DNA from 2 places in the Brevibacillus humidisoli genome. Region 1 is predicted to be linked to the other one. Evidence: riboswitches for the same ligand, from Rfam matches in the RefSeq annotation. Region 1 holds a riboswitch; the other holds the start of a gene.

Region 1 (16,193 bases):
TTCGGCAGGCAGAGACAGAAAGCCAAGGTCGACAGCAAAACTAGAGATCCAGTTCTGAATCTCCTCATAACCGCCTTCAAACAATTTTATCTTGATCGCAGGATGGTTGGATTGGAATTGTTTCATCATCGAAGGCAACCATCGTGCGGCAACGCTCGGGAATACGCCGACCCTTACAGTGCCGGTCTCCAATCCGGCAATTGCAGCCGCTTCTTGTTTTATTTTCTGCGTCAATTGCAATATATGTTGCACGTAGCTGGACATTCTTTGCCCTTCATCGGTCAAAAGTACTCCTGAACGGCTTCTTTTGAATAGGGTAAACCCAAACTCTGACTCCAATCCCGCAATCGCGTGACTGACAGCTGATTGAGTTAGACCCAAAACTTCGCCGGCTTTTGTAAAGCTGCCCGTCTCCACAATGCTCTGAAACACTTCCAATTGCACCAGTGTCATCTTATCTCACCTTATATATAAATAATTTTCATTTATGATATTATAATGATTCATTTGATTCATATAAAGCTCGGATATAAGATGAATATAAAGGAATTTTCAGCCCGATAAAGGTGAGATGCCTAGATGAGAACATTAGCTTACACGCTGACCGACGTATTTACAGATCGAATATTTGGCGGCAACCAGCTTGCCGTTTTCACGCAACCGCCTGCATTAAGCACGGGAGAAATGCAGGCCATCGCCAGAGAACTGAATCTTTCAGAAACCGTATTCGTATATGAGCCAGATCACGCACGCCATCATAGAAAGCTGAGAATTTTTACCCCCGATATCGAATTGCCGATGGCCGGCCATCCGACGATTGGAACAGCCTATGTTTTGGCAAATGAAGGCTTGATCGAGACGGTGGAAGGAGAGAACGTGTGGGTTTTTGAAGAGGGTGTTGGCGACATTACGGTGATCGTACAGAAAGAAAATGGGCGTATCGGAAAAATCGAGATGTTCCAGCCTACACCCGTCTTTGGGGAAGTATTTCACAATAAACAATCGGCTGCGGAACTGCTTTCGTTAGCGGTTGAAGACATACGCCAGGATTTGCCGATCCAAACCGTGTCGACAGGCGTACCCTTTCTGTTTATTCCTGTTCAATCGCTCGCGGCCATGCGCCGGATCCATTTTAGACCGGATGTTTGGCAGGAGGGATTTGCCACCGATGAGCATACCCGGCATATCTTCGCTTTTGCTGTGGAAACGGAAAACGCGGACTCCGACGTCCACAGTCGAATGTTCGCTCCGGCGATGGGGATCAGAGAAGATCCGGCGACAGGTGGGGCGAGTGGACCCCTTGGAGTCTACCTGGTTGAGCATGGCGTTGTCCCTCCTGCTGTACAAGGCGTATACGAGATTCGCAGCGAGCAAGGGTTGGAAATGGGCAGGCCAAGCCTAATCGATATTACCGTTGTGAAGCATGGTCATGAGTACAAACAAGTGAAAGTTGGCGGAACCAGTGTGAAAGTAGGGGAAGGAAAGCTATATGTATAGGAGGAACTAGGTGAATCTTGACAAGTTGAGTTAGGAAAGGAGTTAAAATGAGTAAATCAATCTTACAAGCATTTATATTTTCAGTGGGCGTGCATGTCTTGATTATTGCTGTATTCATTGGTTATATGGAATATAAAGCCTATGACTACGGGTTTTCTTTCGGAGCAGACGTAACGGGGTTATTGCTTGCGACGGTATCTTTCTTCATGATGCTTATTCTTTTCGTTAAGTGGGTTATTAATAAAGCGAGGTGAATCCATTTTATAAGCACGATATTACCGGCTAAGATATTCCGCTGCATTTGTCAATCGACCTCGATAAAACCGGATCGTAAGTTCATTGATGTTGCGGATTTTATAATCGCGCAGAAACACCTGGAGCGCCGTTTCGAAATCATCGACAAGGTGCATCGGTTTCTGTAACGGTTCAAAGCCTCGGTCCGGTAATTGGTTCCGTCTTCTTCGTGTCAAATACCATCGCCCGCGATCGTATTCGTTCCGTTGGAGAGACGATTTTGTCGCGCGCGGCTGGTCGCGAATATACACATCATGACCGCCTATTATTTCCCGGACCACTAAACGGAAAAACGCCGACTGAACATACGTACAATCAGCGTCATATCAACGTTTGATGGTGCCGGTAGAGGGACTTGAACCCCCACGGTTTCCCTCACGATTTTGAGTCGCGCGCGTCTGCCAATTCCGCCATACCGGCCCAATAATAGAAATAATGAAACAATGGTCGGGAAGACAGGATTTGAACCTGCGACCTCTTGGTCCCGAACCAAGCGCTCTACCAAGCTGAGCCACTTCCCGACTCAAAGAAAATGGCGTGCCCTGAGAGATTCGAACTCCCGACCTTTTGATTCGTAGTCAAACGCTCTATCCAGCTGAGCTAAGGGCACGTATCCATTGTTGTATCTGCTCTCGTATCGAGCAGCATATCAACTGCCGACATTAATAGATCATAACAGCTTTACACCAGAAAGTCAAGAGGTTTTTCCGTTGTGAATCAAAAATGAGCGGCAAAAAATATAGTAGCACTAAACACAAGCAAAATCAATGGTAATAGAAAGGAATAGAGAGACTCTCTTCCTTCACTGCGGAAGAGAGCCGTTGCTCGGATTCTGGTTCTTTTCTGCGTTCCACTGCTTGATCTGCTCCACCATCTGTTTGATTTGGCCGCGTGCTTCCTGATGATCCGGTTCGCTCGCCCAATGTTGGATGAGCTGCGGCATCACCTTTAGCATATGGCTGTAGAGACACCATACCTTGACCATTTCCACCCGCTCCGGAGTCGCTTCGCCTGTCAGCAGTTCGGTAAACTTGTAAACCAGTTCTTCCAGTTCCGGTACGAGCGGCTTGTTCGGCTGATCCACTGCGATTCCTCCCTTCGAATCATTCCAGGCATGATACGCAAGCTCCCCAGATTCTGCAATCCCTCACGTATCCTCACAGTCGCTTACTCCGCCTCATTGTACCACAAACTGGTCGTCTTTACCGAGTGCATCATGCATGTGACTTCCAGCAATCCCCATCAAGTCCGCTTAACCAAAACGGGAACGCTATCCAACAGGCACCCAGAAAGGAGTGTACAGATGGAAGAGAAACAGAAAGCGGAGGAACTGTCGCTGCCCGACTTTGCCGAACTGAACGATCGGCTGATCGTGGAGCACTCCCCCGGCCCATTTTTCCGGATGCGGACCAACCTGGATGAGCAACAGGACGATACGTCAAAAGCTGTCGGAGAGGCTGCTAGACCTTCCGTGGATGTTGCGGCACCTGCCGTAGATACTGTCAGATCATCCCCAGATGCTGCCAAGCCTGCCGAAGATGCTGTCGATTACCCACAAACCAGTGCTACCGAGGAGATGACACAGTACTTCGGGGACGAAGCAGAGTAAGCTCTCTACAGCCTCATCTACGCCGCTGCCTGACCATCAGCTTATTGAACAGCTCTGCCAGGACGGACAAAGAAGGAGTCCGTCGCCAACACGAGCAGATCAGCGGTGAACTCCGGCATTGGGTCTCATTTGGGTACACACTAGGTATGGGAAGTGTACGCACCAGGTATTGAATCAAGAGATATCTATGGCGCCCAACGTCAGAATGGAAAAACTGGCGTGCAGTAGAGACGCAGTAAAAGGGCATGCCCTCATTCCATCTTCTGTACGAGGGCACCGCTTTGTGCCATTTTTCGCCTTGTCAGCCTTTCCGCCACTTGGGCAGATAGGTAAACGCCAGTGCTCCGGCCAGTACGACCCCTTTGACGATATCTTGCGCGTAATAGGGGACGTTGAGCATGGTCAATCCGTTCATCATCACGCCCATCAACACGGCGCCGCAAAACGTTCCAAAGGCGTTGGGCTTGCCCTGACCAAAGATGGAAAACCCGATAAAGGCAGCGGCCACCGCGTCCATCAACAGCGGCGCTCCCGCCATAACCTGACCGGTACCGATCCGGGCAGCCAGCACGATACCGCCCAAAGAAGCAAAAAAGGCTGACAACAGGTAAGCCAACGTCCGGTAGCGGTTCACCGGGATGCCAGAGAGGCGGGCCGCTTCGATATTCCCGCCTGTGACGTAGAGAAACCGGCCGTACCGGGTATAGGTTAAAAAGAGATGAACCAGGACAACCACCACACCCATCAAAATCACCGGTACAGGAATGCCAAACAGCTTGCCTTGTCCAATGAACAAAAAGGACGGAATGATAATGCCTGGAGCGGTACTTCCATCTTCCATCGGCATGTTGTTGTAGATGGAAAACCCTTTTGTATAGCTGAGATGGATCCCCTGAAAGATGTACATCGTGACCAGCGTGGCCAGGATGTCGGGAATCCGCACGCGGACGACCAACAGGGAGTTGACCAGTCCGATCACCAGTCCGACCAGCAATGGCAGCAGGATCGCCACCAACAGTTCCTGCCGGTACCATACCATCAGCGATGCCGACAAGACGGTGGAGACACTGACAATCGAGCCGACAGACAGGTCAAATCCGCCTACAATCAGCGAAAAGGTAACGCCAATCGCAACCAGCGTAACGATCGAGATGGACCGTAGAATATCAGCCAGATTGGCATACGTGAGAAAATTCTCGTTCACAATACTAAAAAAGAGAATGACGGCGGCAATGGCCGCAAGCGATCCATATCGCTGGACAAACGGTGTCAACTTCTGTTTGCCCGAAGCCTTCTTCTCTGCCGCCGTATCAGACGGATCGGATGAGCCGCCGATTACAGACGTTTGCTGTTCAGGATTCGCTTCCATCCGCTTCACCTCCACTTGCATACAACATCACTGTCTCTGGTGTTACCGCTCCACTGATCCACTCGCTCCGCTCCCACTCTTTGACGATTCGTCCATTCTCCATCACCAGCAGACGATCGGCAATCCCCATCGCCTCATCGATCTCACTGGAGAAGTAGACGATTCCCTTTTGTTCGGCGGCTAGTTGATTGATCAGCCGGAAAATATCGCTTTTGGCCCCGATGTCGACCCCTTTGGTCGGCTCGTCAAACATGTAGACCTGTGCATCCCGCAGCAGCCACTTGCCGACGGCCACTTTCTGCTGATTGCCGCCGGACAGCCGGCCGACGAGTTGATCTAACCCCGCCGCCTTGATGCCAAGCCGCTCAACCATTGACGCCGCTCTGCTCGTTTCCGTGCCACGCTGGACGACGCCCGCTGTACAGTACGCTGCCAGATTGGCCAGCGTCAGATTGTCCTTCACCGTTTCCTCCACCAGCACACCGTGCTGTCTCCGTTCTTCCGGCACCAGTACAATCCCGTGCCAGATCGCCTCCATCGGTGTCCGGCAGCTGATCACCCGTCCGCTCAGCCAAACCCGTCCGTCCTCCATGCGATCGGCACCAAACAGGAGACGCGCCGTCTCACTTTTGCCGGCGCCTACCAGGCCAACGACCGCCACCACTTCTCCCGCATGCAGCCTGAGGTCGAATCGCTTCACCTTGTGTCCCGCCCGCAAGCCGCTGACTTCTAGCAAAAGATCTCCCCGCTCAGTCGGCTCCTTGGGGAATTCCTCGGCAAAACGTTTGCCCAACATCGCCGCTACGACCTCGTCCATGTCTGTGTCGCCCACTGTGCGCTGCAGGACATTTTGACCGTCTCGCAGCACCGTGATCCGATCGGCGATGCGAAACACTTCTGACAAGCGGTGGGAAATGTAGACGACGCCGATCCCTCTCTGCTTCAGCCGTCCGATCAAGGCAAACAGCGCCTCCGCTTCTCTAAGACTAAGCGGTGCCGTAGGTTCGTCAAAAATGACAAAGCGCACGTCCTGCGCGACAGCCCGCGCAATCAGCACAAACTGCTTTTCAGCCAAGGTCAACTGTTCTACCTGAGTAGTCAACGGGAGGGAAAAGCCGCATTCATCCACGATGCGCTGTGCTTCCCCCACCAGCCGCCAAGGAGAGACGAACAAACCGGAGCGCGACACCTGCCGATCCAGCAGGATGTTTTCTGCCGTATTGAGGGAAGGAATCAGTCCGGTATCCACTTCCTGCTGTACCAGGTGGATGCCCGCCTGCTTGGCCGCGCGGGGCGTACCGAGGGTGAGCGGCTCACCATCCAGGATGACCGCTCCCGCACTGGCTGTCTGGGCACCTGAGAGAATTTTCATCAGTGTGCTTTTTCCTGCGCCGTTAGCACCGAGCAGGGCATGCACTTCTCCGCCTCTAACCGCAAAATCGACGCCTTGGAGGGCGGCAGCGTCCCCGTACCACTTGGATACCTGTCTCATCTCCAACAGGGAGCTTTTCATCCCACGTCCTCCTTTTTCGGTCAGTCTTGTCATTATGTCAAGCGCTAGTCGCTATTCTTGCTCTCCAGTGTCGACATCCAGGGCGAGATGGCAGCGTCGCTTTTTCCCCAGCCATTGACGTACTTCGGCAATTCGTCCATGTTGATTGGCGTATCCGGCAATTTTTCCTGTTCCACCAGATGAGGATCAAGCGAGAAGTACTTCGGTGTTTTCTCCCCGGCGATTTTTTGGTACAGGAAGCGGGTCTGTACGCGGCCGATATCGGCCGGATCGGTTGCGGCTGATGCTTTCCACGGACTGCCTTCTTCCTGAATCATCTGCAAGTCCTCGTCGGACAGGTCAATCCCGTACACCTTGATTTCTGTCCGTCCGGCTGCCTTGATCGCGCGGGTCGCCCCTTTGGCGAACTCATCCCATGGTGCCCATACGGCAGCGATATCCCCTTTATTGGGATACTTCTTCAGGATCGCTTCCATCTGGGCTTGCGTGTCGAGCGCCGTATTGGCCGTCGCTGAGCCAAAGCGGGCAATCTCCTTGATATTGGGATAACGCTGCAGAAAGATGTTGTAGACACGGTTCCGTTTTTCCATCGGCGCGAATCCGCCAACCCAGATGTAGACGATCTGCCCCTGTCCGTCTATGTCCTGTGCCAGCTTCTTCAGTCCCTGCCAAGCGAGGCCGTAATCATCCTGGTCCATGATTGTGACGCCTTCCACTTTATCAAGATCGTTGTCAAAGGAGACAACCGGGATGCCCGCCTGCACGGCTCGCTCCACTCCAGCCTGCAGCGCTTCCGCCCGACCGTGGTTGATCAGGATGCCGTCTACCTTTTGATTGACAGCCGTGTCCAGATGAGCCGCCATCTTGGCCAGATCGTTGTCCGCATTGTAGACGGTCAGCTCACCGCCAAAACGCTTCACCTGCTCTTCTACCCCTTGTTGATACTGGGATGAGAACGTTCCGATCGAAAACTCACTGATCAGCGCGATCTTGAGCGGCTTGTCGACTGCTGCAGGAATCTCCGCACTGGCGCCAGACGATTCTGTCTCTCCTCCCGATTCGGTAGATGCCGTCTCCGTCGTTGACGAGTCCTGCTGTTGCGGCTCTGTCTGGGTCTGATCTGTCTGGGCTTGCTGCAGCGGCGGCTGTTCATTGGTGCATCCGGCCAGCACGACCACCAGCAGCAAAAGTAGTGTCATCCATTTTTTCAACATGTAGGCTCCCCCTTGTCTGTCTGTGTTCGCAGTGAAACGACCGGAAATGAAAAAACCCCTTTCCCTGAGGAAAGAGGTGGTTCGTACGAGACGCCGCCTCTTATCTCTCAGGATTGCTCCTGCAGGAGTTAGCACCGTGCCGTCTGCTGTGGCGATCACAGCAGGTGCGGTCGGTTGCCGGGCGTCATCGGGCCAGTCCCTCAGCCTGCTCTCGATAAGAGAATAGGGTATTCAATTCCGAGTATTCCACTCTAACATAATTGGTAATAGCAACATCATACAGTCGTTTGTACGCTTCGTCAATCCCTTTTTATTTTGTGAAATCAGAAAATCTTGCATGTTTGCGTCCTAACACCCTACCCTAAAGCCATAAAGAACAGATCCTGCAGTATTGTGCACGAAATGTCGGATGGGTCGATTTCACTCCTGCTATTCTATTGACAAAGGAGGTCATCCAATGGATTTGCTCAAGAACATGAACCAAGCGATCACCTATATCGAGGAAAATCTCGCCAACGAGATCGACTTGAGAGAAGCGGCCAGACTGGCTCTCTGTTCGGAATATCATTTTAAAAGGATGTTTTCCTTCCTCGCCGGCATCACGCTATCGGAATACATCCGCCGCAGACGCCTTACGCTTGCAGCATTTGAGCTTACACACAGCAGCATGAGAATCATCGATATCGCGATCAAATATGGATACAGCTCACCCGACTCGTTTGCCAGAGCGTTTCAAAGTTTGCACGGCGTAACGCCATCAGAAGCCAGAAATAGCGGTCCATCACTAAAAGCATTTCCGCCAATGACCTTCCAGTTGTCAATTAAAGGAGGAAAAGAAATGAACTACCGCATCGAGGAAAAAGGAGCGTTTCGCATCGTTGGCATCAAAAAAAGAGTGCCTATTCTATTCCAGGGGATCAATCCAGAGATTGCTGCTATGTGGAAAACGCTAGATAATAAGACGATCCTTACACTAAAGCAGCTCTCCAATGTGGAGCCTACGGGACTGATTCAAGCATCCACCAACTTTTCGGAGGGCCGAATGGAGGAAAAAGGGGAGTTGGATCATTATATAGGCGTGGCAACGACGAATGTGTGCCCGGACCACCTGGCCCACCTGGAAGTCCCTGCCTCAACATGGGCTGTATTCCAAGCTGTCGGACCATTTCCTGATACGCTGCAGGAGACCTGGGGACGCATCTATGCCGAATGGTTTCCCTCCTCCAGCTACGAACAGATAGAAGGTCCTGAAATCCTGTGGAATGAACACAACGATATCAGCTCACCGACGTTTAAAAGTGAGATCTGGATTCCCGTACTGAAAAGGCGGTAATGGCAGGGCCATTACCGCTTATTTTTTGCATACGGCGACACCCAGGTAATACTTCACATCTCGCCGCGGCGGCTCGATTGTCACGCCCCGCTGATAATAGAGCTCTACTTCCTGAAACGCATGGAACAGTTCCGCAAACTCCGCCTCCGTGAACTGATGGACATGGAACGGTTCGCTGCACGGTTTCCCTCTTCCCTGCCCGAATGGCGACGACAAGACGAGCGTCCCGCCAGGACGGAGCATCTCGTAAAGACTTGCCATAAACCGTTGGTCGTCATCCAGGTGCTCAATGGTTTCAAAACTGACAATCGTATCAAACAATCCCAGCTTCTGCGGCAATTCCGGGTCCAAGGCGTCTGCCGTCTGATAGGTGATCAACGGATGGTTGTACGTCTTGTTGGCATATTGAATCGTCTCCGGATCTACATCGACACCGACGATTTCTGCTGCTTCTTTTTTGCACGTCTTGGCCATCATGTGGGTTCCGTAGCCGACACCGCAGGCAAGATCGAGAACCCGCCCCTCTACATAAGGCGTAGCAAAGTAATAACGGGCCAGATGCTCCAACAAAAGTCCGTTGGTGGGCTTCATCAACTCGGGTATGACTCGTTCACCAGTTAGTTTCAACAACAGCGATCACCAACTTTGTGTAGGATGTGTCCCATGCTCTTTATGGTATCAATTTTTTAGCCAGATTGGTATGTTCACATACTTGAAAGTGTCCCTAGCAGGGTATGCCTAGCGATTCTTCGGCACCGTAGTGCTGAACAGCAGACTGAGCAGAGAGCCGATTGACATCACCAGATACAAAGTAGAGCCGCCGAATCGGTCAAATACCCAACCACCGGCAAACGAACCGATAATCCCTGAGATGCCAAAGAAGATCACGGCCAACGCCGTTTGTCCTGTCGCTCTCCATTCTTCGGGTACGATCTGATACAAGTATTGGATCGATGCCAGATAAAAGACGGCAAACGTAAGCCCGTGCAGCAGTTGCAGATAGACGACCCACTGCGGGTCCGTCACCAGCGAACAGGCCAGGTAGCGCAACACATACACGACGGCAGCGACCTGGATTAACTGCCGTTCTTTCCCCTTGCGCAGCCACCACGCACTGCCGGCAAAAAAAGCCACCTCGCTCATGGAAGCGAGGAACCAGGCCTGCCCCACCATGCCTGTGGTGCCGTCCATACTCTGGATGTATACGCCCAGAAAAACATCATTGGTGCGATGCGGAATGGCAGCAATCAGCACCAGCAAGAAAAACCACAGTGTTTTCGGATAAAACAGGAATTGCTGCAAGCTGGCCAAGGAGACGGGCTTGCCTGCCGCTGGCGCATCGGGAATGGCAAAGGCAAGCAGCAGGGTAATCAGGGCATAACCGAAGAAGAGCACCGCCATACTTCCTATCCCGAACCAATCAAGGACGTATCCGATGAACAGGGAAGCCGTCGCATATCCGATCGCACCAAACATGCGGATCGAGCCGAAGCTGATCTGATGCTGCTGGGCCACTTGGTAGCTGAGACTTTCCGTCAGTGGATCGCTGGGCAGCAGAAAAAAGTAGAGCAGGAGTACAAAGACCAACAGCAGCAGAATGTTGGAAAACTGAAACAGCAGGGTTCCCAGCACGAGGGAAACAGCCAAAACCACGATCACTACTTTTCGGATCGTCCGATACTTGTCACTGATCACTCCCCAAATCGGCTGGGAGATGATGCCGACGAAAGCCCCGACTCCTACCAGAAGGCCGATCTCCGCAGGTGAAATGCCTCGGCCATTGAGGTAAACCGGTAAAAACGAAATAAAAATGGCAAGCAGTGAAAAGTAAAAGTAATTGTATGCACGCAGCGCATAAATCGGTATCATCGCGTTTCCCTTCCTGATCTTCCGTCTTCGTTCACGCTGTGCTTTTGCTTCCGGCAGCGCCAGTACCTATGCCTGCTCTCATCCCTCAACACCAAAAAAACGCATCCGATCCAGCAAGTCGTAAGGAAAAGCTTCCCTGTAGCGGCCTGACTGTCCGGTTGTGGCAGCGGCCTTGCAGAGCGAATTGAGGATCGACTCGTGGACCACTTCCGCCGCCATCTCAAACAGGCGGTTGATCGTCTCCCCGTCTTCTCGCAACAGCTCAACCTGTTCACGCTGGCCCGCTTGCGGATCCTTTTCACCCTGTCGGGACTGATCTGCCCGCTGAGTGGCGATCCTGCGGGCAGTAGAAAAGGCGATCACGATATCGCCGCTGCCGTGGGCTGCATAACTGCCTGTCCTCGCCAACCCGAAGACAGCCCGTTTGGCCAGTCGCTTCAACTGCCGTGCATCAAGCGGCGCATCCGTAGCCAAGGCGATCATAATCGAGCCATCGGGCAGCGGTTCCTCACTGGTGTTCGATTGCGGACGGAGCTGCTCTCGTCCGACACGGTTGGGCTCCTCCGCTTGCTCATCCCTCGCCAGCGGACTTAGCCAACCCCACAGGTTCAAGTCGGCCAGCCTTCCGAAGTTGCTAACCACCAGTCCACCGACTGTATACGCCTGCTCCCCTGTGTCGATCCGCCGGGAACTAGTGCCGACCCCGCCTTTGTACCCGAGACAGGACATGCCAACTCCTGCGCCGACCGCCCCTTCCTCTAGATTGGTCTGGGAGGCATTGCGAATCGCCTCTATCGCATGATCCGGCGTCACATGAAGTCCACGGATGTCGTTTAAATAGGCATCGTTGCACTCACCGACAATCACGTTTACTGTGCCGGCACTCGTGCCGATTTCCGGGGTTTGCGCCAACTGGTACTGTACCGCCCCGTGCAGGACTGCCCCGACGGAGAGCGTGTTGGTGAACAGGATCGGACTCTCGATCTGTCCCAATTCCTCCACCTGTACCAAGCCAGTCGTCTTGCCAAAACCGTTGATCACATGACAGGCGGCAGGCACCTTTTCCCGAAACAGGTTGCCGCCATGCGGCAGAATCGCGGTGACACCGGTACGAACCGCTCGCCCATCGGGCAAATCCTGGTTAAGCGTGACATGGCCTACTCTCACCCCGGCTACATCGACAATCGCATTCTGGTTTCCGGGCTGATACCGGCCGACCTGATACCCTAATTCGCGAAGACGCTTCCGCATCTCCTCTCCCTCCATTCGGTCTGCTGCTCCACCATCGTTTCTCAGAACAGCTCAATAAGTACTATCTTAACGAACAGTCATCAAGTAAGACAATTGTTTAGGGAAAAATCGGTACTTGTCTGGAACCCTCAATAGAAAAAAAGCACCGTCCGGGAACCACGCCGGAGGTGCGTCAGAAAAGGAAGGAGAATAAGCATCCCGCTTCTCCTTTATACTCGTACGAAAGGCAAATTATAAAAACAGAATACCTAACGAGAAGAACACGCCGCTGATGATCAGCGTGATCACGCAATAGCCCATAATATCCTTCGCTTTTAGCCCCGCAATGGCCAAGGCAGGCAGCGCCCAAAACGGTTGAATCATATTGGTCCACTGATCCCCCCATGCGACTCCCATCGCCACCCTGGGCAGGTCCGCGCCCAAGCGAAGCGCCGCATCCATCATGATCGGTCCCTGGACGGCCCACTGGCCTCCTCCCGAGGGAACAAACACATTCAGAATTCCACCGCAAATCAGAGACCAGAACGGCAGCGTCTCCGCCGTTGAGATGGCGACAAACCATCCCGCTACGATAGCCGCCAAGCCGGAGCTGGTCATCAGACCCATGATTCCGCCATAAAAGGGGAATTGAAGCACGATCGGTCCCAACGATTTTCCGCCTTCGGTGACATTTGCTATATATTCGATCGGTGTCTTGGTCAGCAGGATCCCGGCGACAAGAAAGCTTAGATTCACAATGTTCAGATCAAGCGAACCGCCATTGGAGAAGTGACGGATGAGATAGATCAGGCCGGCCACGCCGATGAGCAGGTTAACGATCTGCAGGCGCTCTATTTTACTGGCCCATGTGGGCACCGTTTTCTGAACCGCTGCGACACTGGCTGCGGTCTCCTCTTTTGCTAGTAAAGAGGCGTCAATCGTCACCACGTCACTCTCTTTTGGGGCCATCCGCATCATCACAAATGGCAGCGTAATCAAGATGGCGAGCGCGGTAATTACGTTAAAAGGCGCGAGCATCGTCTCGCTGACAGGGATAATGCCAATCATCTGTTCCAGCGGGTGTCCCTCCGTCGCGATCAAGAGAGCCACACTGCTGGAATAGCCCATATGCCAGATCACAAATCCCGAATAAGCAGACGCGACAAGCAGCGGGTAATGAACGTTTTTTACTCGAAGCGCCATCTGTCGGGCAACAAATGCCCCGACTACCAGTCCAATCGCCCATGAGACTAAGCTTGCCACCCCTGCAATCAGAGCAGTCAGCCCATACGCCGCTTTCGGCGTCTTGGCAAGGGAAGAGAGAAAATTAAGCCCTTTTGTGACAGCCTTGGTTCGTACAAGTGCAGTGCCTGTCACCAGAGCGATACTGATCTGCATCGTAAAGACCAGCAGGCTCCACAATCCTTCCGCCCAGTAATCGACCAGCTGCAATGGCGAGCTGGGAGTGAGTATCCACGCCGTACCGAAAACCACAAAAGTTAAGATCGTCGCAAACAGGAAAGGATCCGGCAAATACCTTTCCATGACGCGAACGAAGAAATGCGAGAAGCCCCGAACCATTCTGATGCCCCCTTTTGATATGGCAGCACGCAGACTGCTCGATCCAACACACCCCTTCAAGGACGCTGCTGCATCCAAGCATCCTTTCTCTTGAACAGGGGGTGTGTTCAACCGCGCTCTTCGTGCCATCTGCGCAGCACATGTTTTTGAATCTTACCGACAGAGGTACGAGGAAACTCCTCGACAAACTCCACATATTCAGGAACTTTGAACTTGGCCAGACGAGCCGTGCAGAAAGCGATAATCTCCTCCGCCGTTGCTTGCGCTCCCTGGTGTAGCATCACATACGCTTTGATCGATTCGTCACGCATCTCGTCGGGAACGCCAATCACCGCACACTCGTATACACTGGGATGCTTGGCAATCACGTTCTCGATTTCTTGAGCCGCTACATTCTCACCGGCTCGTTTCATCATGTCCTTAGCGCGGTCCACAAAGAAAAAGTAACCGCTTTCATCAATCCGCGCATGATCTCCCGTGTACAGCCAGCCGTCCCTCAGCGTCTCTTCCGTTGCCTCTCGATTGCGAAAATATCCTTTCATCAAACTGCGGCCGGGGATTCCTTTCACAATCAGCTGACCCACCTCTCCCCTTGGACATTCCATGCCGGATGGATCGATCACTTTTACCTCGTAACCCAGAGTCGGTCTGCCGATCCCCATGTTGTTGCGAATGCCGTCGAGCGGATTCATCAAAGGGGCTCCGATCGTTTCCGTCATCCCGTACAGCTGGAGCAGTTTGGTGTCGTAACGCTCTTCGAAGAGGGCCAGCTGTTCTCTGGTCACGGATTGGGCGAACCAGACCACACGCAACCGGTTCTCACGATCGGCCGGATCGTATTCCTGCGCCAAGATCATTCGTATCGGAGCGGCAAACAGCGAGCCGACCGTAGCCCCCAAACGCTTCGCCTGTTTTGCATACCTTGAGGCGCTAAACCGTTCCGTTATGGCAACGCTTGCGCCAACTGTCAAGGCTGACATGGTTGAGTAATACTGTGCATTTCCGTGAAAGAGAGGCAGCACGATCAACTGACGATCCTCTGGCGACAACCGGATCGACTTCGACATCACTTCGCCTGCATACAGATAGTTGGCATGGGTGACCAGCACACCCTTTGGCCGTGATGTCGTGCCAGAGGTGTAGAGCATGGCAGCCACATCTTCCGGGTTCAGCGGTACTTCCAGCGGTGCAGTGGAAGCTCGCTCCATGTGGTGATCTAAACTCTTGTCTGCATGTTCACCTCCTTTATAACGGGAAAGCAGGATGCTGCGAAGGTTGGGCAGTTTGCCACGCAGCTGATCAAACTTGGGCAGGTACCGTTCTTCCGTGATGAGCAGGACGGACCCGGAATGTTCCAGGATGTACTCCATCTCGCCTGCAGTGGACAGGATATTGGTTGGCACCATCACAGCTCCAATCGAGGCGATTGCGAACCAGGCCGTCATAAATTCCAGACAGTTGGGCAAGTGTATCGTTACCTTGTCTCCCTTTCCCACACCCAACTGCGCAAACGCGTTGCCAAGACGTGTCACTCTCTCCTCGAACTGCCCATACGTGAGGTGAAAGCCTCGCTCACCCTCATCTTCAAACAGCAGAAACGGCTTCTCCCGATGCATGCTCACTTTTTCCTGCAGCAAGTCCCGCAAGGTTCTGTCTCCGACGATGTCCATCAGCTTCTCCCTCCCCCATGGTTTACCTCCAATGATGGATTCTTTGTGATTGAGTTGAGTTTTCCTGAGAAAAACAGATAAGATGGAAACGTACAACCCGATTTCGCGGACCACAGTCGCAGACTACAGTCTGTCACTGCCACCCATTTTATAGGAGCACCCAGGTTATAGTCAATAATATTTAGAAAATTTTAAAAATGGAGAGGGGTCATCAACGTGTCCAAGTTGACGCCTAGACAAATCGAGGCACAAAAAACAAAAAAGAAGATTCTGGAGACGTCTTTACGCTTGTTTAGCACGAAAGGATACAATCAAGTAACCGTAGATGAAATCGTCAAAAAAAGCGGCACATCAAAAGGCGCCTTTTACACCCACTTTCAATCCAAGTACGAAATCTTTTTGGAGAAATTTAAAGAGATCGATGAGTTTTATTGGAGTTTTAGTCAAACGATACCTCACGACATGCGTACGACCGAGAAGATCCTCTCGTTCGTCGATGCCCAGATGACGTACATCCAACATGAACTGGGCAAAGAGATCATGAGGGTGATCTACATCAACGCCTTAACCCCTAATCCGCACAATTACTTCCTGGATGAAAGCCGGCATCTGTACAACATTCTGACAGCGTTTGTAAGCGAAGGGCAGGGCAGTGATCAGTTGCGCAGCGATCTGTCCCTGCAGGAGATCATCGAGACGTTGACGCGCTGCATGCGGGGATGCATCTATGACTGGTGTATGAGTGATGATAGTTTTAACCTTCCGCTGGAAAGCCGCAGGTTCTTTGCGGTTGTGCTGAGGGGGTTGTTGCGGGACGCATAAGAAAAACCGTCAGAGAAATGACAAGCTGGTGGCCCACCGCTTTGGACAAGCTATAGGGGGTGAAAGAGAAAAACACGCTCGGCTCGTGCCAGTACCTGCGGGGAAGCCAGGATGACTGTCTACGCTCCAACAAAACGGTACGTCGGACAGAAGCCCTCAAGGGGCGAAGGGAGTTCAGGGGAGCAGTTGGCC
Region 2 (16,193 bases), 310 kb from region 1:
TGCGAACATCGGCCAGATCAACAAGCCGAGGTACAGGTTAAAGGCAACCAGATCGCCCAGTGAGATCTCTCCGTTGAAGACAAGCAGAGAGCCGTACCCCAGGCCGATCAGAAAGCTGAAGTTGATAATGACCGAGATGGTCGGGTCAAACAAAGCATCCACCCGGGCCACGGCTACGTTGCGGCGCAGAGTATGCTCACTCACCTGACGGAACGCTTCCACATCTTTCTCTTCCTGTACGAAGGCACGCAGCACACGCAAGCCGGAAAAAGACTCCTGCACGTGATCGTTCATCCGCCCGAACGCTTCCTGAGCGAGATAAAAGCGTTCATGCAGCAGTCTCCCATAGTAAGCGGTAGCCCAAGCGAGAAACGGCATTGGCAAAAGCGCGGCCAAGGTGAGCTTCCAATCAATCGTCACCAGCATCGTCGTCAGGGCCAGCAGTGTCATAAACAGCGAATCGACCAGCGTCAGCACCCCTTCTCCCGCAGTCAGCTCAATCGCCGGAATGTCATTGGTCGCAATCGCCATCACATCGCCGGTGCGCCGTCGCTGATAAAAGGACGGGGTCATCCGCGTGAGGTGGGCAAAATACCGCTGACGAAGCAGTTTTTCAAGCGTCAACGAGCCGCCAAACAACAGATGGCGCCAGAGAAAACGGAGCACGTAAAACAGCAGTCCCAGACCAATCAGGATCGCCAATATCTCCATCAGTTTCGCCTGGGTCATGGTGCCCATCCGCATATGATCGACAGCACCGCCGATCAGACGAGGCGGGACCAGCATCAATACGTTGATGATCAACAGCATCAGAATGCCAAGTGTGTATCTCTTCCAATACCTGCGGAAAAACCAGGTTAGTTGGCGAAAGGTGTACATGTTTAACCGTTCCTCCTCTACCATACAAAAAACGCAACACGGGTTGTTCAACTGTTCATGCGCTCTATAACATTACTTATTTATGAAGGAAAAAGGGGATGCTGACGCATCCCATCGCTCGAAGCTTACTCCATCGTAGTGGAGGGAAAATTTTTTGTCAATTGAGATTTTTCCCCCGTATTTCCAACCATTCCTCGGCAAGGATGGCGTACATCGAATGATCTACATATCGGTTATAAAGCAGCTGGTTTTGGCGAAAAATTCCTTCCAGGCGAAATCCCAATCGTTCCGGGATTGCCCTGCTTTTCTGGTTCTCTACCGCTGCAGCAATCTGCACCCTGTTTAACTGCCATTCGCCGAACACCAGATGATCCAGGTAAGCTCTCACAGAAGCGGTCATCAACCCCATACCCTGAGCATCGGCAGCCAGCCAGTAGCCGAGCGTAGTTTTGCGATCGGCCCAGTTAATCCCATGGACGGAGATGGTTCCGACGAGCTTGTCGGCAAGCCTGATCCCGAAGGTCAATCCCTGGTTTTGCTCACGCCCAGAGATGGTTGTCTTGATAAAGGCTGCGGAATCATCCACTGATGCCGTGTCGTCAACCCATGGCAACCACTGTCGCAGATGGGTGCGATTGGCGTCGATGACCGCAAAAACCTCAGCGGCATCAGTCAGTTCCAGCCGCCGCAGGGAAGCATTCGCAGATAGAGCGATCTCCTCCATACATATTTTTCCTCCCATACAGTGTTGATTAAATCTAGCATATTCCCCTTCTTGCAGCAAGATAAAAAATGCGTAAAATGGAAAAGGTTATGACACCGTGATGAAACTATGCAGTTCAGGGTATTTTTTGCCCTTGTTTTATCCTTCGTCCATGCACCAGTTATCGCTATCCCTTTCATCTGTATGCTTCCGTTCAGCTATTATTTGTTGTTCAGTTCCGGACTGCTCTGGTACGCGGGAAGTTGTTTGCTTTATGCGTTGTCTGCCTATCTGAAGCACAAAGGAACCAAACATCTCATCCTGTAGTGACTCCCCGCAACAACAAAGTGGAAAGACTCACACCTAAACACCAAAAGAAAAGCATCCCGTCCTCTTTTTCTCTTTAAAAGAGGAGCCGGGATGCGTTATGTTTGTTCATCTAATGCGGCATCACGTTGAGCGAGCCTTGTTGATAGCCCGCCAGACGCAACGGCGCTGTGGGCAAAGCGACACCGAGCTACTTGTTCAGCAACTGAATCTCTTCAGGCTTGTAAACCCCTGTTTCGGTTACGATAGCCGTAATCAGATCAGCCGGTGTGATGTCAAATGCCGGGTTGTATACCTTGATCCCATCTGGCGCCACTTGCTTGCCGAGGCCATGCGTGATCTCCTCCGCTGGCCGTTCTTCAATCGGTATCTCTGCCCCTGTCGGGGTGTTAAAGTCGATCGAAGAGAAGGGCGCGGCCACATAAAACGGAATATTGTGTGCCTTGGCCAGGACGGCAACGCCATACGTGCCGATCTTGTTGGCAACATCGCCATTACGGGCTACCCGGTCCGTTCCCACGATGACGGCCTGTACTTTCTTTTGGGCCATCACCATCGCCGCCATATTGTCGCAGATCAACGTGACGTCAATGCCCGCTTTTTGCAGTTCGTAGGCGGTTAGACGGGATCCCTGCAAGACAGGCCGTGTCTCGTCGGCGTACACTTTCAGGTTCCAGCCCATCTCTTTTGCCAAGTAGAGTGGCGCTGTTGCCGTACCGTAGGCGGCCGTAGCGAGAGCGCCTGGATTGCAGTGTGTGAGAATCCCCATCCCATCGTGCAGTTGTGTCAGCAAGAACTCACCGATTCGGCGGCAGACTTGTTCGTCCTCCTGCTGAATCTTGATCGCTTCATCAAGAACAGCCGCTTTGATTGCTTCGATTGGTTGGGCCGCTTCTGCCTGTACTCGTGCTTTGACCCGGTCCAGTGCCCAAAACAGGTTGATGGCCGTGGGGCGTGAGGTGGCCAGGTAATCAGCCTGGTTGGTCAAATCCGTCCAAAGGGCATCGTACGAAGTGGCAGAACTGCTGCGTACCCCGAGGTAGAGACCGTAGGCGGCTGCCATTCCGATCGCCGGAGCGCCTCGGACCTGCAAACTGCGGATCGCCTCCCATACCTGTTCGATCGTCGTTACTTCCAGATAGACGGTTTCCACTGGCAGGCGTGTCTGATCCAGCAACCGCAGGTGCTCCTCTGCCCACGCTACGGGAGCGAGGTGAGTTGATGTTGTCATACTGCTGCCTCCTGGTAAAACGTATTCGCAACTTCCTCAACCAGTGCGGTAAGATCGGCTCCTTCCTTGACCGTTCTGCGCTTCAGGATGAGCGCCTGACCGATCTGAAGCGCCAGGCGTTCTGCTTCGGCGCGGATCTGGGCATCCTCAATCGTGTTCAAATCAGCAACACCCGCCAACCCGATCACCCGGCGCAGCATTTTGCAGCCGGCGTACCCCGCAGCATCCTGCAGCAGGTTTTCCACGTAGTCCTGCCAGAACCCTTCTACGTTGGCACTACGCTCTTTCACCTTTTGATGCCACAGTTTCACGAATTCAGAGACAAACTGCGTCCAGACGTTCTCCACCGTCTCCAGCAGATAACTGCGGTAATCTGCCCGCTTGGCGGGGTCCTGCTGCAGTCCGTGCTGGCCGGCGTAATTGAGCAGCAAGTTGGCAATCACCGCGCCGATATCAAATCCCATCGGGCCATAGTAAGCAAACTCAGGGTCGATCACTTTGGTACTTTGTTCGGTAACAAAAATACTGCCCGTGTGCAGGTCGCCATGCAACAATGCCTCTGCACGAGTCAGAAAGCCAAACTTGAGATGGGCGATTTCCCGCTTGAGCAATACATTGCCCCAGATTGCTTCCACATCGCTGCGAATCAACGGATTGAAGTCATTCGTATCCGCATCTTCATACGGATCAGTGAACACCAAATCCTCCGTTATTTTGCACAATTCGGGATTGATAAAGTTGCCAAGCAGCGCCTTTTTCTCATATGGATGGGCCCCCAAATCAGAGGTAAAAAACAAGGTGTGAGCCAAAAAACGGCCAATATGCTTGGCAAACAACGGGTAGCGGTTCCCCTCAATCAGCCCTTTCCGCATTATGATGTGATCGCTTAGATCCTCCATCACCGTCAAAGCCAGTTCCTCGTCATAATGATAAACTTCCGGCACCAGATCCGGAGCGTATTTGTACTGGATCCTCAACGCTTCACTCTCGATGCGGGCACGATCCAGGGTAAGCGGCCATGATTCACCGACTACTCTCGCATAAGGAAGTGCTTGTTTAACAATAACACTTTTGCCGCCCTTGTTGTCACAAATATGGAACACCAAATTCAGGTTACCGTCTCCGATCTCTCTGCTGACAAGCTCTGCGCCTTGTGCAAACAATCCAGGAAGCGCACGAACGTACTCGACAGCTTCCTGCTCCGATAATGCCCGATAAGCCATCATGCATACCCCTTTCAGATCGATTTGGTCACGTTATGACAATAAAAAAACCTCTTTTCCGGAGAAAAGAGGTTGTGTACGCATCGATTACAATACGTGTCGTCTCCCCCTTATCTTCCAGAATTCTTCGCTTCTGCAGGAATTAGCACCGTGCACGCCACTAGGGCATGTCGGTTGCTGGGTTTCATCGGGCCAGTCCCTCCACCGTCTCTGGATAAGGAATCCATTGTTTCTTCAGTTGTTCTTCCAGAATACCATAGATAATAAATGTATGGCATCTATCTTACACACTCTTGTAAAAGGTGTCAATTGGTTTGATTGCTTCCTGTTTCCTCCTGTCAGTAGCGCCCTTACCCGCAGTGCCCATCTTTTCCTTCTTCTGCACGATGCCCCATGCACATATCCCCTCGGTTACATACCCTGCTCGTAAGGGTGATACCCAAAAAGGAGGGATGTGCAGTGAGCGGAATCTTTAACGGCAATGGCTTCGCATTGGCTCTGGTGCTGTTCATTTTGCTGGTCATTGTCGGGGAAGCCGACGATTAATCTGCTGTCGCATGTTCAGCCCCCCTCTTGTATGAGGGGTTTTTTCGTTTCATCACGTCCGATTGCAGCACGGAAGTTGCAGAGTTACCGATCGGTATCCTGTGCTATGATGGGGAAGAACAGGGGCAGGGGGAAGATCACACAACTTCAGATGAACATGCAGCAGCCCCACGAACGAGAGGAGATTGGAAGATGCCAGGACACGCATTGGTTGTTGGGGGTACCGGCATGTTGGCCGATGTCTGCTTGTGGCTAGAGAGGGAGGACTATCATGTGTCGGTCATTGCCAGAAACCGGGAGAGGTTGGCCGCGCTTGTGGAGCGGGCGGAAAGACCAAACAGCATCACCTCGCTTGTCCTCGATTATACTGATGAGCAAGCTCTGCGCCGTCAACTGCGTACAACAATGGAGAAAAACGGTCCGATCGAACTGGCTGTCGCCTGGATACATTCTAACGCTCCCCGCGCCTTGCCCATATGTATAGAAGAACTGGCAGGGGCAGCGACCAGTTCCTGGAGGCTGTTTCACATCTGCGGCAGCAGAGCATACCGATCCCCGCAGCGTCCCGACCTACCGGAGCATTGTTGCTACCATCAGGTAATCCTGGGGTTTGTGCTGGAAGATAGGGGAAGCCGCTGGCTGACCAACAGTGAGATCGCAGAAGGCGTGATACGGGCGATCTCCTCCGGGAAGCAGGATAGCGTGGTCGGCCAGTTGGAGCCATGGGAAAAAAGACCATCTTGACCGCAAGCCGTCTTGCGGTACCCTACGGGTTGACTACGGAGCGAAAAGCGCTTATGATGTGTGTATCAAACCAGCAGGGGCGCTGCTGGAACCAATCAAATCAAACGGATATGAGAATGCTCTTATCGAGAGAAGGCAGAGGGACTGGCCCGATGAAGCCCGGCAACCGACGCGCTGAAAGTCCAGGCGCGAGACGGTGCTAAATCCTGCAGGTGCTGCAAGGCAGTCCTGAAAGATGAGAGGAGTAAACCAGCATGACTGCCTCCTCCTTCGCGAAGGAGGTTTTTTTGTTAAAAGGAGGACAATCGTTCGTGAGTGGAGATCGAATCCGCGTCACCTATCTGACGCAAGCAAAAGATCTGGATAAAAAAGCGGAAGCTATCGCCGTTGGCATGACCGTTGGTTCCTGGACCGACCTGCCTGCCGCCAAACAAGCTGAGCTGCATCCGTATCTAGGGGAAGCTGTATCTTCCGAGACCTTGGAAGAACTGCCGGATGGACATAAGCGTGGACTCATCCGCATCGACTATCCCGCAGGCAACTTCACGCCTGACATAGCCTCGCTATTGACCGGCGTGTTCGGCAAGCTGTCCATGGACGGCAAGATTAAACTGATCGATATCAAACTGCCCGAATCATTCGTCCAAGCTTTTCCCGGACCGCAGTTTGGCATCGATGGCATTTGCCAAAAACTGGGGGTTCACGACCGGCCGCTGCTGATGAGCATCTTCAAGTCATGTCTGGGACTTCCCTTTGACGACTTGAAAACTCAGTTTCGAGCGCAAGCTCTCGGTGGTGTCGACCTGGTAAAAGACGATGAAATCTTCTTTGTCGACGACAAAGCCCCGTTCCTGGACCGGATCCGGGAATTCGGGAAAATCGCCGATGAAGTGGCACAGCAAACAGGCAAGCCGATCCTCTATGCCGCCAACCTGACCGGCCCCGTCCATGAGCTGAACGAGCGGGCCAAGCGGGCTGTAGAGGCAGGGGCGCAATGCCTGCTGTTTAACGTGTTGGCATATGGGTATGACGCCCTGCATCGTCTCGCCGCCGATCCCGATATCACCATCCCTTTGATGGCGCATCCCGCCCTCGCCGGCGCGTATTACCCGTCGCCTGACTACGGCATTGCGACACCACTGCTGCTGGGCAAACTGATGCGCCTGGCCGGGGCAGACCTTGTTCTCTTCCCGTCCCCATACGGCAGTGTGGCCCTAGACAAGCAGGAAGCCCTACAGGTGGCAGCCAACCTGACAGATAGCGCTGTGCCGGTCAAGCAGGCTTTTCCTGTTCCTTCGGCTGGAATTCACCCTGGACTGGTGCCACAGTTGTACGAAGATTTTGGCCTGCAGCAGGTCGTCAATGCAGGCGGCGGCATCCACGGTCATCCCGGCGGCGCTGCAGATGGCGGACGTGCCTTCCGGGCGGCAATAGATGCTGTCGTAGCTGGTCAGACACTGGACGAAGCGGCCCAATCGTCCCAACCGTTGGCTGCGGCCCTGGCCAAGTGGGGAGGCCCAAGATGAGCAAACAACTGGTACTTTTCTGTGACTTCGACGGCACCATTACCGAAAAGGATAATATCGTCGCCATCATGCGCAAGTTCGCCCCGCCAGAGTGGGAAGGGTTGACCAAGCAGATCCTCAGCCAACAGATTAGCGTCCGTGAAGGGGTGGGTAAGCTGTTCGCGATGCTGCCCTCCTCGCGCAAACAGGAGATCGTCGACTACATCGTTGAGGAAGCCGCGATCCGTCCCGGTTTTGCCGAGTTTGTCCGATTCTGTGAGGAGAAACAGATCGAACTGCTGATCACCAGTGGCGGTATCGACTTTTTTGTCGAACCGATCCTGGCACCGTTTCGACTCAAAAACCAGGTCTATTGCAATGGCAGCGACTTTTCCGGCGAAACGATCACGATTACCTGGCCGCACCATTGTGACGAAAACTGCGACAACGACTGCGGCATGTGCAAGACATCGATTATCCGCCGCTACGATCCGGAGCGCTACTTCCGCGTCGTGATTGGCGACAGCATAACGGATCTGGCCGGAGCCAAAATCGCCGACTTCGTGATTGCCCGCTCGCTGCTGGAGCAGAAATGCGAAGAACTGGGACTGCGGTACCGCCCGTTTGCCACCTTCTACGATGTAATCGAATCATTAAATACGCTTTTAACGGAACAGGAAGTGATCACACCGTGACCATCACACTGGAGCAGCGCATGGATGCGTTTCGCAGGCTTGATGAGGCAAAACTCACCTTTGCCAAACGAGACTGGTTCCCTGGTACCAGCGGCAACTTGTCGATCAAGCTAAGCGGTGAACCGCTGCAGTTTGCGGTAACCGCCAGCGGCAAGGACAAGACAAAACTTTCCCCGGAAGACTATCTGATCGTCGATGGGGACTCGCGCCCGGTCGAGGCGACGTCGTTGAAGCCTTCGGCTGAGACGATGATTCACGCCGTGGTGTATAAAAAAATCCCGACAGCGGGCGCCTGCTTCCACGTTCACACCATAGCCAACAACCTGGTTTCTGAGCTCTACTTTCAAGAGACCGCTTTCTCCATTCAGGGGCAAGAACTGATCAAGGGACTCGGTATCTGGGAGGAAAACGCCCGGATTTCCGTTCCGATTGTTGAGAACTTTGCTGATATTCCTCAACTGGCGGCCGCTATTGAAGAGGTAATCACACCTGAGATACCTGGTGTGCTGATTCGCAACCATGGCATTTACGCCTGGGGAGCCAACGACTTTGAGGCAAAGCGACACCTGGAATCATTTGAGTTTTTGTTTGAATACCATCTGCGCTGGCTGCAGCTGCGCCAGGCAGCAGTGTCAAGATAACTACCACTAATAAGGAGGAAGGAAAATGGCAAAAGTACGTTTTCATGACAACAACGAGTACATCACCGGACAAGAAGTACAAACATTCCTCGATAGCCAGGAAATCATCTACGAACACTGGGGTGTCGACCGGTTGAGCGATCGTCTTCGCGATGACTATGATCTGTCGGACGAAGAGAAAAACCAAATCGTTGAAGCTTTCCGTAAAGAGATTGACGATATCAGTGAACGTCGCGGCTACACCACCGCTGACTTGGTGATGCTTTCCGACAAAACACCCAATCTTGACGAACTATTGGAAAAGTTTAAAGATGAACATCATCATACCGACGATGAAGTTCGTTTCTGCGTCGACGGGCATGGAATCTTTGCGATCAAAGGAAAGGACGGCCGCTACTTTGATGTGGAGCTGGAGCCCGGCGATCTGATCTCCGTTCCGTCCTACTACCGGCACTACTTTACCTTGATGGACGACCGTAAGATCAAAGCGATCCGTCTCTTTATCACCCCGGCCGGCTGGCAGGCGATTTACGAAGAGCCTACAGCGTAAACGGGTCTGGCCACTTGCTGGGATGCGTTAACTGACATGTAACACAAAAAGCGGAGGACCATATGGCGGTCGCTCCGCTTTTTTGTTCTATTTCTTACATCCTTTTGTTCAATTCTTGCATTACTTCATCCCATGGATTTGTATCTTTTGCGATGATGCTGCCTTTTCTTGTAGCTAACGTTACGCCACCACCATCTTCATCTTTTAGGAATACTAGATACTCTTTTCCGGTCTCTACATCTGAGGGCAGGTTAAAGAATGTCCTTTCTTTCGCGCTTCCTTTCAAACTGTTGACAACCTGCACTTCCACCGTTTTGACGTATTTGTTTTCATCAATAACGTGTGTGGGAGTTAAAACAAGAATATGATCGGCAGATTCGATTAAATCTTTATGATTGTTCGGCTTTTCCTTGATATGAAACGTCTTCTCTTTCGCCGCCTTTAACCCTGGCGACCGGGAGATATCTGCTAGCAGGTTGTTTAATTTCTTTCCTGCTGTATACTTCTCATTCCCCTTTAAACCACCCTCGGCAACTTCGATGATGGATTCATCTCCGACGGAGGTGTAAACCGGCCGCGGATATAATTCATTCTCCCAGTATTCAAGAAACAAGAGATACTGACTTCCTATCTGTAAACTCCCTTTCTGCTCGTAAACGTCGATCGATTGTTCGCTAACCCCTTTTAAGCGGTTGTCTACTTTTATCGTATAGACGTAGGTAGCGTCACCCTTAAAGGCATCCGCCTGGGTTACCGTACCAATCACAATATTGTCGGCGTGTTGAACCAAGTCATTTACGTCTTTATATTCGATCAATGTTTCTCCTTCCCTTACAGGATGTTTCGAAACAGGAATTGAACTATCACTGTTCGTGCAACCGCTAGCAACAAAAGCCGCTACAAGAAGCAACAGAGAAATAGTATTTAGCCATTTCATGCAGCATTCCTCCCCATAATCGTTTGAATAAACACACTATTTAAAGTTAATCAATACACTTGCAGTAAATGATTTTTGTCTCTACTGGTTAATTGAGTCACTTCTGATGCACTTCCATACATAACGTCGGACGACCTGCTGGAATGACCTCTCCAACCAAGTGCATGACCCAATTCATGAGTTGAGGTCTTTTTAAAACCACTATCACTTCTGCCGCTTTTATAAACGATATACACATTGACTGGAGAACTTATCTTGTAACTACTCTTTTCTGAGCCGCTATAGATCCATTCGCCCTCATACTTTGTCCCTCCATCATAGGATGTCAGACCCGTATTTGATGTTTTTAAACTCGGCTCCATTTCTTTCAATGTATTGTATGTTCCTCCATAGATCCTGATAACAGAATCAGTTTCGTCATCCTCTCCAGATAGACTAAATCCTGCACTATTCCATTGACTTATGGCATGGCTTACATAACTGGCAAACTTGGAAGTCGAAAACCCGTCTATCGACCCTGACCAAATAGACATGGATTTATATCCCCATCTGTTAATAATATCCTTATCTGAGTACCAATAGTTCAGGGTGCCAAGATCTGCCGCAAACGCAACCGAAGAGAACAAGAATGTAGTTAGCAAACTAACCACCATTACTTTTCCTGTTTTCTTTATCAATTCAATCCCTCCAAAAAATTTTTGTAATCCAATGACGTTACATTTGATTTCATCTGGATGGGGGCAACCCTCCTTTTAGAATTGATTAGCTGCATCAAGCTGACCACAACATTTCATACATTTATTGCGTAAATTTGAATTATTTTCTATATGATTCTGCAAACGCATGTAAAATCCCTTTTTATGTTAGGAATTTTCAAAAAGATGAGCTATCGGTTTCGTCTGTTATCACTTTTTAATCTCATCATCATTTCTTACCTAAATATCGAGACATGGAGGCGCTTATTTTTTGAAGAAAAACAGAGTCTCCACGATACTTGCCCTCAAAAAAACAGCGCCACCGAAAAACGGTGGCGCTGCTTGCTATCGGCTATTGGGCTGCGGTTGTCTGGCCGTGTTCACGATCTCCTGCTGATCCGCTTCCACCGTATCCGCTGGCTGTTGGCGATTAGATGTCCGCAGTGGAATCTCCCGCAAAAACAGCGTCATAACAAAAGCGGAAAAAACCACAAGCGCACCGACAAGAAAGACGGTAGACAAGGAAGCACTCAATGCTTCTCGCATGATCAGCACGATTTGAGCAAACAGCTCCTGAGCAGCCTCTGGCAGCGAACGCCGGATCTGTTCCAACTGCTGCGGGTCCATCAACATCTGTGGATCCTGCAGTTGAGTCAGCCGTTCGGCAACTGCGGGATCGATGGCGCCGCCCTGTTGATCCAGGCCAGCCTCTGTGATGCGATTCTGCATCTCCGTATTCATCCGCTGTCCCATCACGGTCCCCATCAAAGCGACTCCAATCGTCCCGCCAAGCTGTCGGAACAACTGGGAGGAAGCGGTCGCTACGCCCAGCAGTTTGTGCTCTACTGCATTCTGGACCGTAAGCGTAAAGATCGGAAAGGCGATGCCGAGACCCGTACCCACGATAATCATGTTGATCACGGCAATAAGATTGGTTGTCTCCGTACTCATGAAGACCATAGAAGCCATCCCGGCTGTCATGATCAGCAGACCAGCCAGCGCCAATCCTTTATACTTGCCCGTTTTTGTGATGAACTGACCGCTGATCGCGCTGGCAGCCACCATGCTGAGTGTCATCGGCATCATCACAAATCCGGAAGCGGTAGCTGAGGTGCCGATTACTCCCTGAACGAAAAACGGCATATACATGATCGTTCCGAACATGCCTGCCCCCATGGTGAAACCAACCAGGTTTGACAAGGTAAACACACTGTTGCCAAACATCGACAAGGGCAGCACGGGGCTTTTTGCCCGTCTTTCGGCAGCAATAAACAGCACAAGGGCGATCACGGTTGCCAGCAGCAACCCGATGATCTCTGTCGAACCCCAGGCGTACTGACTGCCGCCCATAGAAAAGGCAAGCAGCATCGGCACCATTGTCAGTGTCAACAGCACAGCTCCAAGGTAGTCAACTGCTTCACCCTCATTTCGTGTGACAGAAGGGAACAACGTCCAGATCAGCGCAAAAGCGATCACTCCAAAAGGAAGGAATACCCAGAAAATCCAATGCCAATCCGCATTATCGACAATATAACCTCCCAAGGTGGGGCCAAATACACTGGCCAGACCAAAAACAGCTCCCATCAGCCCCTGCCAGCGCCCGCGCTCACGCGGAGAAAACAGGTCACCGACGGCAGCAAATGCTGTGGACATGATCATCCCTCCACCGAACCCTTGAATCCCGCGATAGATGATCAACTGGATAATCGTCTGTGACAATCCACAGAGAAACGTCCCGATGATAAAGATCCCGATACCAATCAAGATAAACGGTTTCCGACCGTAGATATCGGATAATTTCCCAACCAAAATCGCGGTAATACTGGATGTCAGCATAAAGCTAGTAAACACCCAGCTAAAATACTCCATGCCGCCCAAGTCTGCGATAATCCGCGGCAGAGCAGTTCCCACGATCGTCTGGTTTAAAGCCGCAAACAACATTGCCGCCATAATGGCGACAATAATGGTAATCTTGCGTCGCTGATCCAAATGCTCCATTATCATTTCCCCTTGTCTGTTTGCATATTTTTTAACACCTGCCGATAAATACGGATTAAATGCTGAAGATCCTCATCCGACAGACCGCGGTAAAAGCGTTCCAGCACGATTCGCCGCTGCTCCCTAAGCACCTTCAACAGCTCGCTCCCTTTGTCCGTGATGTTGACGTACACCACTCGCCGATCTTCATCGGAGCGTTTCCGAACGGCGTAGCCACAGACAAGCAGTTTGTCTACCAATGCCGTGACTGCACTCAGCGTAGTGCCGAGCGCTTCAGCCAGATCAGAGACCTTTTGCGGCCCGCGGCACTCCAGCCACTCCAGGATATAAGCCTGAGAAGCGGAAAACTCACGAGTATGCATCTTGTTCCGCTCTACCGTCATCCTTTGAAAGACCTGGCGGAATACCTCATCAAGTTGATCCAAGTAATCCAACGGGGATTCCCCTCTCTAATACGGACAAAAATAAAGGTTCAAAATATGAATAGTTAAGATGCTTAACATTTATAGAGTATAAGTACTTTGCCTATGGATGTCAACAATCTTCTAATTGAAAAAAAGAACCATACATAGTGTATGTATGGTCTACCGTACAACATTCTTTATGTAGACTGTATCTTTTTGTCAAACAACTGTTCCAGCCTGTTGGCCCGTTCACGCAGTCGCCGAACCACAACGGCGAATTCATCCATAATCGCTGCCGTTTCTTCTGTTGCAGCAGCGGTCTCGTCCAACTGGCGCAGCGAAAGTTCTGTTTGCCCGTAAAGTGTCTCCATCCCGGTCGTCAAGGTTGCGGATGATTGCAGCTGACGGGCTGCAATGTTTGCCACTTCGCTCAGCAGCAGGTGGATGTCGTCCACTGCCGATCCGATCATACGCAGTTTTTCCCTCGCTTCTTGTGCAACACTTACTCCTTGTCGGACGACGTTTCTGCTCTCCTGCATATTGGTACGTATCTGATCCAGATCAGCCCGCACCCGTTCGGCTAGTTCTCCGATCGCACTGGCAGCTTGTTCCGCCTGTCGAGCGAGCATCTGAACCTGCTCGGCGACCACCTGAAAGGTGCGTCCTGCCGCACCTGCTCTCGCTGCCTCAATCGAAGCGTTGATCGCGACGACACCCACATTTTTCGCGATCGACGTAATCGCTTGACTGCAGTCAGTGATTTCATCGGTGCGCCCAAACAACCGTTCTGTAAGCGTTGCGGTTTCGGACGACTGATGATCAATCCGGTCAATCACAACCGCGATCCGTTCCACTACTTCCTCTCCGCTCACCGCCTGCTTCTGTACAGTCCCCGCAAAGTCAACGCTGCTGCGAACCGCTTCTCCCACCTTCTCTGCTTCCTCCTGCTGTGCTTGGGAAAGTTGCCGATTTTGCCTCATCACCTGCTGCGATTGCTGACTGCTCGACACAATCTGTTCGCTGCCGGAAGCGATTTGATTGATGGAGACGCGCATCCCTTCTGACATTTCGGTTAACTGTCTGACCACCGTTCCCATCTCCGATACAGTTGCCGACACTTCATGCAAGAGCCGCTCGTTCTGCATTTTCAGCTCAGCGTTGTGGTTCATCTCCTCCTCCGTCTGTTCGATCATCGCGCGCGAGCGGTTGACGAGAGAGATGATCCGCATCATCACAATCAGCATGATCACACTGGCCGTCAGCACATCACCCAGATTTTGCTGCCAGCCTCCCGGTCGCACCAACAACGCTTCAACAGCCGAAGTAACCAGCACCAGTGCAGAGAGAAACAAGATCGGCCCCCGGATGGCATACAGCCCGGCATAGATAACAGGAATAAGCCAGATAAAGTGCACAGAAGCCGGGGAACCGAACAAATAGACGCCAATCCCCACCGTCAGGTAGATTTCCACTGGGAAGATGTAATGAAATAGTCGTCGTAGCCGGGAGATGCGGTACAGCAGCAGGGTGAGACCGAATATCGCATAGGTGACTCCTACAGCCAGCCAATAGCGAGGCCACTCCATCTCCAACAAGCCGTATTGAATGAGGCCAAAACAAAGTCCGTACAGCAAGGTGATCCCGACTGCGCTTACTCTAAGCAGCAGCCGGTTTACATCGTTCATGTTTGACTGCAATACACGTGACCCGTTCATCCTCCATCCCTCCCTAGTCCATCGCATTGGGTAAAAAAGCAAATAGACACAAGTACAGAAAAGAAGCTGGAAATACTCCGTCCCCAGCTTCTCTTCTGATGGTCATGTTGCAAAGCTAACAGCTTGCTGCAGCCAGCGATCAAACCCATCAGAGCATGCAGCGCTCTTTTATTTGTCAGACCACATAACCGTCCGCCTCAATCACCCGATCGGCAATGGTGCGCTTCAGATGGATCGTATTGAGCGGGTTGCGCCGGGTCAGCTTCTTGAGGATGGACAAACGGAGTCGCAAATCGTCCCCATCTTCCATCGCCGCCAACGCTTCCTTGGCCCAAGACTCGATCCGGTCAAATGCATCGTGCACATAGACCGCAGTCAAATCAAGCTTCTGCTGTTCCTTTTCCAGACCGTTTTGCGCCAGTGCTTTCTCCGTACGCTTGACGACGCTGTCCATCGCATACAGTTCGATCAGCATATCAGCGGCAATCGCCAGCAGTTCCTGTTCTTTGGAGATCGCCTGCTGATATTTCATCAGTGCCGACCCGGCCACCATTAGGATTATCTTGCGCGTCATGTCCAACAGATGCTTCTCCACCGCCAATGGCGCCTCTTCGATTTCCTCCGGATAGTAGCTCATCAGCTCTTCCTGCAGACCGGCTGCTGCCTGCATCAGAGGCAGTTCGCCCTTCATCGCTTTTTTCACCAGCATGTCAGGAATCAACAGACGGTTGATTTCATTGGTTCCTTCAAAGATCCGGTTGATGCGGGAGTCACGGTACATGTTCTCAATCTCGTATTCGGACATGAAGCCGTATCCGCCGTGGATTTGTACCCCTTCATCGACACAGTAATCGAGCACTTCCGAACTGAATACTTTGTTGATCGAGCACTCAATGGCGTAATCGGCAATCGCTTTGGCTACCTCCCGTCCGTCGTCCGCCTTTTCTCCCAGCAGCGAAAGAGACGTATCGAACAATCCGACGGTTCTGTAGACAGAGCTTTCTGCCGCGTATATCTTTGCCGCCATGTTGGCCAGCTTGTTTTTGATCAGCGTGAAGTTGGCAATCGGTGTCTTAAACTGTTTCCGCTCCTTGGCATAGGTAGTTGCCAGATGAAGCGCCTGTTTCGCCGAGCCCACCGTGCCAACGGCCAGTTTGTACCGACCCACGTTAAGAATGTTAAAGGCAATGACATGTCCCCTGCCCGGTTCACCCAACAGGTTTTCTACCGGTACCGGCACATCCTCCAGGATGACGGTACGTGTCGAGGAGCCTTTGATCCCCATCTTCTTCTCTTCCGGTCCGAACGAGACACCCGGGAAATCACGCTCAACGATGAAGGCTGTAAACTGTTCGCCATCAATCTTGGCATAGACGACAAACACATCAGCAAAACCGGCG

What was found. A riboswitch is a leader RNA that binds a small molecule or an ion and turns the genes downstream of it on or off. The one in region 1 is predicted to bind S-adenosylmethionine.
Region 2: another riboswitch for S-adenosylmethionine. It lies ahead of LOK74_RS17080 (2,3-diketo-5-methylthiopentyl-1-phosphate enolase); the one in region 1 lies ahead of LOK74_RS15580 (sugar ABC transporter substrate-binding protein).

The regions. Positions count from the first base shown of each region.
Region 1 covers NZ_CP087263.1:3,160,444-3,176,636, forward strand. Annotated here, with positions in the region: gene LOK74_RS15530 (LysR family transcriptional regulator) at 1-453, opposite strand, end outside; gene LOK74_RS15535 (PhzF family phenazine biosynthesis protein) at 580-1,497, shown strand; gene LOK74_RS15540 (hypothetical protein) at 1,545-1,751, shown strand; tRNA gene LOK74_RS15545 (tRNA-Leu) at 2,129-2,211, opposite strand; tRNA gene LOK74_RS15550 (tRNA-Pro) at 2,236-2,312, opposite strand; tRNA gene LOK74_RS15555 (tRNA-Arg) at 2,325-2,401, opposite strand; gene LOK74_RS15560 (DUF2573 family protein) at 2,594-2,875, opposite strand; gene LOK74_RS15565 (hypothetical protein) at 3,095-3,400, shown strand; gene LOK74_RS15570 (ABC transporter permease) at 3,702-4,769, opposite strand; gene LOK74_RS15575 (sugar ABC transporter ATP-binding protein) at 4,753-6,282, opposite strand; gene LOK74_RS15580 (sugar ABC transporter substrate-binding protein) at 6,327-7,496, opposite strand; SAM riboswitch class I at 7,594-7,717, opposite strand; gene LOK74_RS15585 (AraC family transcriptional regulator) at 7,954-8,829, shown strand; gene LOK74_RS15590 (class I SAM-dependent methyltransferase) at 8,848-9,459, opposite strand; gene LOK74_RS15595 (MFS transporter) at 9,568-10,698, opposite strand; gene LOK74_RS15600 (DmpA family aminopeptidase) at 10,777-11,949, opposite strand; gene LOK74_RS15605 (short-chain fatty acid transporter) at 12,181-13,509, opposite strand; gene LOK74_RS15610 (AMP-binding protein) at 13,617-15,179, opposite strand; gene LOK74_RS15615 (TetR/AcrR family transcriptional regulator) at 15,396-16,001, shown strand; gene LOK74_RS24105 (hypothetical protein) at 16,121-16,193, opposite strand, start outside.
Region 2 covers NZ_CP087263.1:3,474,511-3,490,703, forward strand. Annotated here, with positions in the region: gene LOK74_RS17050 (ABC transporter ATP-binding protein) at 1-879, opposite strand, end outside; gene LOK74_RS17055 (GNAT family N-acetyltransferase) at 1,037-1,603, opposite strand; gene mtnA (S-methyl-5-thioribose-1-phosphate isomerase) at 2,100-3,140, opposite strand; gene mtnK (S-methyl-5-thioribose kinase) at 3,137-4,363, opposite strand; SAM riboswitch class I at 4,471-4,584, opposite strand; gene LOK74_RS17070 (YjcZ family sporulation protein) at 4,757-4,909, shown strand; gene LOK74_RS17075 (short-chain dehydrogenase) at 5,102-5,653, shown strand; SAM riboswitch class I at 5,773-5,895, shown strand; gene LOK74_RS17080 (2,3-diketo-5-methylthiopentyl-1-phosphate enolase) at 5,965-7,179, shown strand; gene LOK74_RS17085 (2-hydroxy-3-keto-5-methylthiopentenyl-1-phosphate phosphatase) at 7,176-7,853, shown strand; gene LOK74_RS17090 (methylthioribulose 1-phosphate dehydratase) at 7,850-8,494, shown strand; gene LOK74_RS17095 (cupin domain-containing protein) at 8,520-9,044, shown strand; gene LOK74_RS17100 (hypothetical protein) at 9,139-9,981, opposite strand; gene LOK74_RS17105 (matrixin family metalloprotease) at 10,032-10,658, opposite strand; gene LOK74_RS17110 (MDR family MFS transporter) at 11,022-12,674, opposite strand; gene LOK74_RS17115 (MarR family winged helix-turn-helix transcriptional regulator) at 12,677-13,108, opposite strand; gene LOK74_RS17120 (methyl-accepting chemotaxis protein) at 13,276-14,793, opposite strand; gene LOK74_RS17125 (acyl-CoA dehydrogenase family protein) at 14,969-16,193, opposite strand, start outside.